One region of the Lactobacillus sp. W8093 genome, then DNA from elsewhere that is predicted to be linked to it. Evidence: predicted binding sites of a transcription regulator. Region 1 holds the regulator's gene; the other holds the start of a gene.

Region 1 (4,898 bases):
ATCATTTGGCTGGCAAGATAGAAGCAATCGAGAACTTAAAAGAGACATTGTTAGCTAAACTAAAAGAACACGAGCAAGACGATCTTTTTGCCAATATTGAAATCCCTGTTGCCAGAGTTCTGTCTGTGATGGAAATCAATGGCATCAAAGTTCAAGCTGAGACTTTAACGCAGCTTCAAGATGAGTTTGCAGTTGAGCTCAAGAAAATGGAAAAGCAAATTTATGATGAAGCTGGTGAAGAATTTAATATTAATTCTCCTAAGCAATTAGGTCATATTTTGTTTGAAAAAATGGGCTTAAAGCCAATTAAAAAGACCAAAACCGGTTATTCCACATCAGTTGATGTCTTAAATCAGCTAAAAGATGAAAGCCCGATTATTGGACAAATTCTCACTTACCGGCAAATTGCTAAAATCCAGTCAACTTATGTTAATGGTTTACTGGATGTCATTCAAAAAGACGGTCGGGTTCATACCAGATACTTGCAAACTCTTACTGCTACCGGTCGTTTGTCCTCAGTTGATCCTAATTTACAAAATATTCCAACCAGAACCGAGGAAGGTAAGCAAATTAGAAAAGCGTTTGTTCCTAGTGAACCTGATGGCTACATTTTTTCCTGTGATTATTCACAAATTGAATTGCGTGTTTTGGCACAAGTTTCTGGCGATGAACAGATGCAGGAAGCTTTTAGAACCGGTTACGATATTCACGCTCATACCGCAATGAAAATTTTTCACTTAAAATCAACAGCCGATGTCACTCCTTTAATGCGCCGCAGGGCCAAAGCTGTGAATTTCGGTATTGTTTACGGCATTTCTGATTACGGTTTATCTAAAAACCTTAATATCAGTCGCAAGCAGGCCAAGCAATTCATAGATAATTATTTTGAGCAATATCCTCAAATTAAAGATTACATGAATAAAGCAGTTCAGGTAGCCCGTGAAAAAGGATATGCCGAAACAATTATGCACAGAAGACGCTACTTGCCAGATATTCATGCTAAAAACTTTAATGTGCGTTCATTTGCTGAGAGAACAGCAATTAATTCGCCAATTCAAGGTTCTGCCGCAGATATTATCAAAATAGCGATGATTAACATGCAGAAAAAATTAGATGACATGCATCTTAAGACCAAGATGGTAGTCCAGGTTCATGATGAGCTGATTTTTGATGTGCCAAAGGATGAATTGGAAACAATTAAAAAGATTGTACCGGAAGTTATGCAGTCGGCTGTAAGACTAGACATACCTCTTGTAGCTGATTCCGGATATGGTCATAATTGGTTTGATGCTAAGTAAGGAGTAACTTGTAATGCCGGAAATGCCAGAAGTTGAGACTGTGAGACGGACACTTCTTCCTCTTATCAAAGGAAAGACAATCAAAGAAGTAACAGTCTGGTATCCAAAGATTATAACTGGTGATGCAAAAGAATTTAAGCAGCAGTTAGTTGGTAAAAAAATCACCACAATTGATCGTTATGCTAAATATTTGTTAATTCGGCTTAGCGGCAATCTAACAGTAGTGTCACATTTGCGCATGGAGGGTAAGTATCGTTTAGTTAAAATAAATACTAAAAAGGATAAACACGACCACGTGCAAATTGTTTTTAGTGATAATTCGGCATTGCGTTATAATGATGTGCGTAAGTTCGGGCGCATGCAGTTAATTAAAACGGGAACTGAAAAAGAAAAGACGGGTATTAGCAAATTAGGTGCAGAACCCAACTCAGCAGCTTTTACCGTTTCTTATTTACAAAATGGTTTAGCACGTAAAAAGAAAAATATTAAAAATACACTCCTTGACCAATCTGTTGTTGCAGGGTTGGGCAACATCTATGTTGACGAGGTGTTGTGGGAAACGAAAATTCACCCGTTAAGTCAAGCCAATACCATTCCCGCAGAAAAGGTAGCACAATTGCACGATAACATTAATTCACTAATAGAATTGGCAATTGCTGAACGAGGTACTACAATTCATACCTATCTGGATGCAAACGGCAAAACAGGTGGCTTTCAAAAAATGTTGCAGGTTTATGGTCATAAAGGTGAACCATGTGTGCGTTGTGGTACACCACTTGAAAAAATTAAGGTCAATGGACGAGGAACTACTTTTTGTCCTAAATGTCAGGTGATTTATAAATGACAATGATATTAGGCTTGACTGGTGGAATTGCAAGCGGTAAAAGCACCGCAGATGCTTATTTTGAAAAAATGCAAATTCCAGTAATTGATTGCGATCAAATAGCCCATGATATTTTAAAGACCGGTAATCAGGGATATGAAAAAGTTATCAAACAATTTGGCAGTGAAGTCTTAAATACGGATAGTTCACTTAATCGTTCAAAGTTGGGACAAATAGTTTTTAATGATGAAAAACAACTTGAAATTTTGAATGAAATTACTCATCCATTGATTTTTACAGAAATACAAGCTAAAATTGCGCTAAACAAGGCTAAGAAAAGCCCCATAATAGTTGTTGATGCTCCTGTTCTGTTTGAGTCAAATGGTCAAAAATATTGTGATCGGACTTTACTGATTGCTATACCAGAAAAATTGCAGCTAGAAAGACTAATGCAAAGGGATCACCTTAGTCAGGGTGCAGCTTTAAAGCGCATCAATAGTCAAATGCCACTTAAGCAAAAGGAAAAATTGGCTGACTACGTGATTACTAATACTGGTTCCAGAAAAGACCTTGAGACTAAATTAGAAGAATTGTTACTTGAAATCAAAGGGGAGGACTAAAATGGAATGTCCTAATTGTCATAAAAATGCATCAAAAGTAATTGATTCGCGTCCGAGTGATGAAAATCGTGCTATCAGACGTAGGCGCGAATGTGAAAACTGCGGCTTCCGTTTTACTACATTTGAACGTGTTGAAACCACGCCTTTATTAGTAATCAAAAATGACGGCACACGTGAGCCATTTAACCGAAAAAAGATTTTACGTGGAGTGATGGCAGCTGGTCAAAAAAGACCAATCTCAAGTTCACAATTTGAAGAATTAGTTGATCACGTAGAAAACAAAATCAGGCAGGAAGGAGTTAGTGAAATTTCTTCCAAAAAAATTGGTCAATTGGTAATGGATGAATTGGCTAAAATAGATGATGTGGCCTATATTCGATTTGCGTCAATTTACCGTGAGTTTAAAGATATGTCTAGTTTCATGAAAACTATGGAAGATATGATTGCCAGAAGAGAGAAAGGAAATTAATTATGTTTGAGACTAACAATCCCAAACAGCCTTTTTATATTACAAACAGAGTAGAGCTCTACCCAACAGATTTGCGTGTTTTAATTAAGCTATATCAGCCTTTAGTTGGTTCTTTGGCGGTGGCACTCTATTTAAGTCTGAATGAGGATTATTCTGCCCAAGCTATGCTGTCAGATTCACAGGGGATTTACCGTTTGCAAGAACAAGTTGACTGTGATATTAAAAAATTATTTGCGGCTCTGCACAAGATAGAGGCGGTGGGGTTAATCGAGACCCGACTACTTGACAATCAAATAATGGGCAAAATTCTATGTTTTGAACTTAAAAGTATCCCGTCTAGCAGTGAATTTTTTGGGACTGCGTTATTAGCAAGCTTATTAAAAGAAAAAGTGGGTATTACCGCTTTTCATAAATTAAGTCATGATTTTGCCCGGGAAACAAAACAAAATCAAAACTTTGTTAATGGTGTGAAAACAGCACCAAATATCTCCGCCTCGTTTATAGATGTCTTTCATTTACCAGATCAAGAAGCAATAGACCCTTCAATTGAGGTTAAAGAGGCTGCCCAAGAAAATAATATTGTTACCCGTAATACTGCCACTATCAATGAAAAGGACCAGATTGACTGGGACTTTATGAAACAGCAATTTGAAATTTATCAAATTGCAGGCAGCGAAATTGACCAAAACAGAGAAGCAATTCGTGCAATTATGAGAACTTATGGTTTGACCGAACAGGAATTTGTAGATGAAACTCTGCCCTGTTTGCATGGTGATTACCATCTAAATATGAATCGGATTAAACAAACTATTGCTAATAACATTCATGCAGCAACTACTCGCAGCCAATTACAAAAAAAGACACGAGCAAAGGACAATTCTGAACTAAAAAACAAGCACTTAAGTAGTAGTGAACAAGAATTATTACAAAGCGCAAAAGCGAACTCACCAGCACAATTTTTGTATCAGCTTAAGACCAGCCGGAATGATTTTGTAGATGCTAGTGAATATCGCCTACTTGATAGTTTATATAATGAAAAAGGTATTTCAGCAGAACTGCTCAATATCTTGACTTATGCCTGCTTGAAAAGTGGTCCTAATGTGTCTTTTCGTTTGGCAAATAAAATTTTACATGATTGGCTGCAGCACGGAGTAAAAACCGGTGGTCAAGCTTTGGAATATATGGACAATAGGAAAAAGGCCCAAGAGCAGAAAAGAAAGCAGTATGGCAGTTATAATTCGCGTAAGTCAATTGAAAAGGGCACGGATTGGACTGAAAATAAACCAAAAATAAATTCCGAAGTTTCTAGTGAAGAACTAAAAAAGTTTTTTGAGAATTTTGAAAATAAGAATGGCATGAAGTAGGTGAAATATATGCGACCCATTAAAAAATATATTGCTAAAGGACAATCAGGCAATGCTGAGGAGCAAAGTCCTGAAGCTATTAAACAAAGGGTACTGGCTGAACCTAAGGTGCAAAACTTTATCGCGCAGCATCAAGATCAATTAAATGACAGCATTATTAATAAAAGTCTGCCCACTCTTTACGGCTATTATCTGAGCCAGCATAAAAAAGATCCTGTCACCAGAGGCTATTATCCTGATTTGATAATGAATAAAAATGCGATCAGTTTGAAATTTGTGCCCGAAGACAGCAAACTTATTCACGATAGAGAAATATATATCAAA
Region 2 (4,898 bases), on a different contig from region 1:
GGGGTAATCTTGTCACCTTCATTGCTTTGGAAAGTAACGGTACAGCTAACTGCATTATCTGACCAATAAGTTTGCAAAAAGGCTTGTGTTGCAAATTGTTCTTCAATTGAAACTGTACCGGCAGAAGCAAAGTTCTTGCTGTCGGCGTGAGCAGCACGCAATGGAAATTCAACACAAGTTGTGTTTGGTGAGTAAATATCAGGTTCTGAATAGTAACCACATGCGTCCAATGCTTTAAGCAATGGATCAGAAGCTTGGAACCTAATTCTTTGAATTAAGTAGCCGGCATAGTGGAAGTGCATTCCTTCAGAGGCCCCAGCCAATTTGGCAACAGTACCAGAAGGCTTAACAGTTGTGTGCTTGATTGACTCATTGCAGTTTAAAGTTTTGCTGTATTCTTTATCAGCATCAATGACGGCTTGGTAAGCTTCAGTAACCATTTTAATTCCCTGAGGGTCGTAAATTGGTTTTTTAATCTTTGCGCCGGTTTCTTCATCAGTGCTGTCTTCAAAGCCGGTGACAACCCGGTGACCCAAATCATTTAACAGCCAGTCTTGAATACCTGACATTGAAACACCGATTCTACGATTCTTGGAAATGATGTTGCGGGAAATTTCCCAGTCGTAGTCACTAAACGTTACCCGTTTGGCGTAGCGAGTGGCCAACCTGAAAACGTCCTTTAGTTTCCAACCTTGTTGTTCTGCAATGTATGGGAATACTTCAAACAGGTTGCATGGCTCACCATTAGCCAAGGAAATCTCTCCGCAAGGGTTGGTGCCTTCAACGTCGCCGTCAATATCTTTTTGATAGCCGTCAATAATACGACCATAGTTACGAGATAAGTCAAGGTTAACTATTCCTGGTTCACCGTTTTCTCTAATACCGTTAGCAATTGGTTCATATTCATCAAAGTTAGAATCAATTGCTACACTGTTGTTTGATGCCCAACGGTGGTGGTAGAGTTTGTCTTTATCCTGTTTCATCGTGATGAAGTCTTGGTCGGTACTTGTACCTAAAGCCAATTCAGCTGATCTTCTCACATTGCCGGCAACGACTGTTTTACCAATCAAGTTGCAAATATCCGTACAATCAACAGAAGTTAAATTGCCGCCTACTCGGTTGTTAATAATGTTGTTAATATCAAAAAGCATTTCCACTAACGGCATAGGTCCAGAAGCAGTACCGCCAAAACCGTGAATTTTAGCCCCGTAAGGACGAATTCTGCTGATGTCCAGTACCAGTTTGGTCTTGTTTTCAGCATTGGTTTGATTAAAATGCATGTCAACTAAACGAGCATTGGCCAAAACCCAACCTTCACGGGTATCAGGCAAGTTGTAGTATACGTAGTCAGACTTGCCGTTATTTTGCTTTGCCCATTCGTCTTTGTCCGTTGCACCCAATTTAACCGAATCCGCGTATGAGGCACTCTTTTTGTCGATCACGATTGTTAAATCGATTTTGTTATCAACTGTTGGAATCTTTTGAATGTTGTCTTGAACAACAGAAAAGCCAACGCCGCCGCCTTTCATTAGTTGGTCAAAAAGAAATGAAAATGGCATTGAAACCGCTTCTTGCGTTTGCCCTAAATAGTCTGGCACTATATGGCTGTCACCATATTTTTGGGGACGAATAGCTATAAACCAGCAATTATTCAACGAATCACCATTACGCTTTTGGTAATCTGTCCCGGAGACCCAGAGGTTACGACCAGAAGGCGTTGCGCCTAAACCGTAAACCAATTTAAATAGGCTCTTGGCCTCATCAGTTAGTTCATCAACTACTTCATTTGCAGGAGAATCTTTGAGACGAGGATCAAGATTAATATTGCCTTCGATTACGCGTTTAACTGTTTCATCCCAATTTTCGGAACGATTTTTTTCAGGAAGCCATCTGGCGTAGGTCCGTTTGTAAGTAACCCAGCCAAGCTCTCCCCAGTGGGGAGTGACAGTTTGTTTCACTTGATCAATGTAACCCTGATCTAAGGTTATGCTCGTATTTTTCATATTCAAAGTTACTCCTTCAACTAGCAAATTGTTCCACAGACACATCATCTATGGCTACAAGTAGAACTATACCACAATATCTTGTATTTACTAGAGGAAAGTTTGCTCTTAAACACAAGTAAAAGTCACAACTTGATGTGCGAGTAAGTTGTCGGGGATAATAAAAAAACATATAGAATTCGAAGATATAAAAAAAGCATAATAAGCTAAAAATAGCGTTTATTATGCTTGAATATATTTTTGTTTTTAAACTAAAAATTAGTGCCTAGCTAACGTGAAGAAAAGGAAAATTAAGCCAAGAATAACGACTATTGGCACTAATAAATGAATAAAGAAAATAAAGGCAAGTGTGCAAGTTAAAATGAAAAATAAGATTTTAAATATACCAACGCCCAGTTTTATAAATAACCAAATTAACAAGAATGCTAGTAATAGTCCAACCATGCTTAATCACCCCTTTTAGCAGAATTAAGTGATATTATAGCTGATTTTTAAGAAGAGTAATAGTAATGCAAGCAAAATTTAAAAATAGTTAATTTTGTTCCCAATGTGTGAAATATTGTTATAATAGACCTCCACACTAATTTTTAGTGAATACGCATTTTATTCTGCGGAATAACTGGAGAGGAAGAAATTGCTTGCGTTATAAACAAATAATTTTTGATGTTGATGATACTTTGATTGATTTTGCTGCTACAGAAAATTTTGCTCTGCATAGTCTTTTTCAGGCTCATCATTGGCAGTTAACAGACAACATGCAGCGTGATTATCATGCATATAATCAAGGACTTTGGCGTAAGCTGGAACAAGGTAAAATCGATTATAATCAACTCAGCAAGACTGTCTTTAGCGAATTTATCAAAGAAAATTTAGACATTGATATTGACGGAATTGCAATTATGAACGAATACCGTTCTTATTTTAGTGAAGCTCATAAGTTGCTGCCCGGTGTGAATGATACTTTGCGTTTTGCTAAAAAGCACAATTACGTTTTAACTATTTTAAGTAATGGTGAAGCCTTTATGCAGAGGCACCGTTTGCAATTAGCGGGCATTGATAAATATTTTTCGCTGATTGTGACATCAGAAGAAGCCGGCTTTGCTAAACCGGATACCCGTATCTTTGATTACTTTTTTGCTCATACTGAAATCGGCCCTGAAGAAACTGTGTTCTTTGGAGATGGGCTGCAGTCCGACATACTGGGTGCAGAAAATTACGGCTTTGACAGCATCTGGTATAACCACCGTAAACGGAAGAATAATATGAATCTGCATCCCTTATATGAGGTAGCAACATATCCGGAATTTGTGGCTTTGCTCAAGGGTGATTTGCAAAAGCAACCGCAATAATTGCTATCTTTTCCTGTAGAAGTATAGTTCAATCCTGTATAATAATTATTAGAGGTGAGAATAATGACTTTAAATATTCATTCTTTTAATGATACTTATGAATTAAATAATGGCGTTAAAATACCAGTCATTGGTTTAGGAACTTGGCAAACACCTGACGGTGAAGTAGCCAAGAACACTGTGAAGGATGCACTGGATCTGGGCTATCGCTTAATTGATACGGCTGCAGCTTACGGCAATGAGGAGAGCATCGGACAAGGAATTAAACAAAGCGGGGTCAATAGACACGACTTATTTGTAACCACTAAATTATGGAACGATCATCACGGCTATCAGGCAACTAAGGCTGCGATTGATGAAAGCTTGACTAAATTAGATTTAGATTACCTTGACTTGTATTTGATCCACTGGCCTAATCCAGCACCTGTGCGTGATCACTGGGCTGAATTAAACGCAGAAAGCTGGCAGGCAATGGAAGAAGCTGTTCAGGCAGGTAAAATTCGCGCAATCGGAGTATCGAATTTCAGACGTAAACACTTGGATGAGTTGCTGAAGACCGCCAAAATCCGTCCTGCTGTCAATCAAATTTACCTTAACCCAAGTGATATGGAAGAAGATGTGACTTCTTATAATAAAGAACTCGGCATCTTGAGCGAAGCATATTCACCACTTGGCAGGGGCGGTTTATTTGCTAATGAAACTGTCGTTTCTGTTGCGCAACACTATGACAAGTCTCCAGCGCAAGTCTTATTACGGTGGTCCTTGCAACACGGCTTTGTCCCATTACCAAAATCTGTCCACCGCGATCGGCTTGAATCTAATTTACAAGTTTTTGACTTTACAATTAGTGATGCTGATATGGCTAAACTTGATGGTTTGCATGGAGCAGCTAAATTAGCAAATGATCCAGATCACACGGACTTTTAAAAAAAGGTGGTAGCTGATGAAAATTGGTTTTATTGGAACTGGTAAGATTGGTTCCGCTATCATTAAAGGCTTGTTAAATGCTAAAAATTCAAGCCAAGATATTTATGTTTATGACGGTGGTCATAAGTCCGCTCAAAAAATTGCTGCTGAATTTAATCTGCGCTTAGTTAATAGTTACACTGAATTTAACGCTTGCCAGGCAGTTATAGTTGCTGTGAGTGGCTCCAGTGCTGAAGCTATACTGAAGCAGCTGGGTCAAAAATATCACGGTATCATGTTATCAACGGGTGGCGGCGATTTAACTCAGATTAATAGTGGACTTGCGCAAGATACGACATTTGCCAAGATCGTTCCTAATACTCCCGTTCAAATAGGTAGCGGAATTACAGCCATCAGTTTTATTCCTGATGAAAAGCCGGAAGTGATTGCTACTGTAAAAAAGATTTTTACTCAAATGGGTGCAGTTTACGTTGTGCCTGAAAACCTGCTAGGCATTTATGGTACAGTTGCTGGATGCACGCCTGCTTTTGTAGATCTTATGATTGCAGCGCTGAGTGATGCCGCAGTGCAAAACGGTATTAAACGTGCAGATTCATATCAGATAATTGAACAAATGCTT

The links. The regulator NrdR, encoded in region 1, represses ribonucleotide reductase genes. The targets are predictions, from matches to a motif close to ACACNATATATNGTGT.
Region 2: a site for NrdR is predicted at 2,075-2,090, ahead of nrdJ (ribonucleoside-triphosphate reductase, adenosylcobalamin-dependent). Genes of this name have one in related genera too.

Annotation. Positions count from the first base shown of each region.
Region 1 covers NZ_JACFRL010000007.1:47,483-52,380, reverse strand. Annotated here, with positions in the region: gene polA (DNA polymerase I) at 1-1,298, shown strand, start outside; gene mutM (bifunctional DNA-formamidopyrimidine glycosylase/DNA-(apurinic or apyrimidinic site) lyase) at 1,312-2,142, shown strand; gene coaE (dephospho-CoA kinase) at 2,139-2,741, shown strand; gene nrdR (transcriptional regulator NrdR) at 2,743-3,210, shown strand; gene H3T47_RS05950 (DnaD domain protein) at 3,213-4,574, shown strand; gene dnaI (primosomal protein DnaI) at 4,584-4,898, shown strand, end outside.
Region 2 covers NZ_JACFRL010000002.1:257,087-261,984, forward strand. Annotated here, with positions in the region: gene nrdJ (ribonucleoside-triphosphate reductase, adenosylcobalamin-dependent) at 1-2,003, opposite strand, end outside; gene H3T47_RS02465 (YjjG family noncanonical pyrimidine nucleotidase) at 2,642-3,352, shown strand; gene H3T47_RS02470 (aldo/keto reductase) at 3,416-4,279, shown strand; gene proC (pyrroline-5-carboxylate reductase) at 4,296-4,898, shown strand, end outside.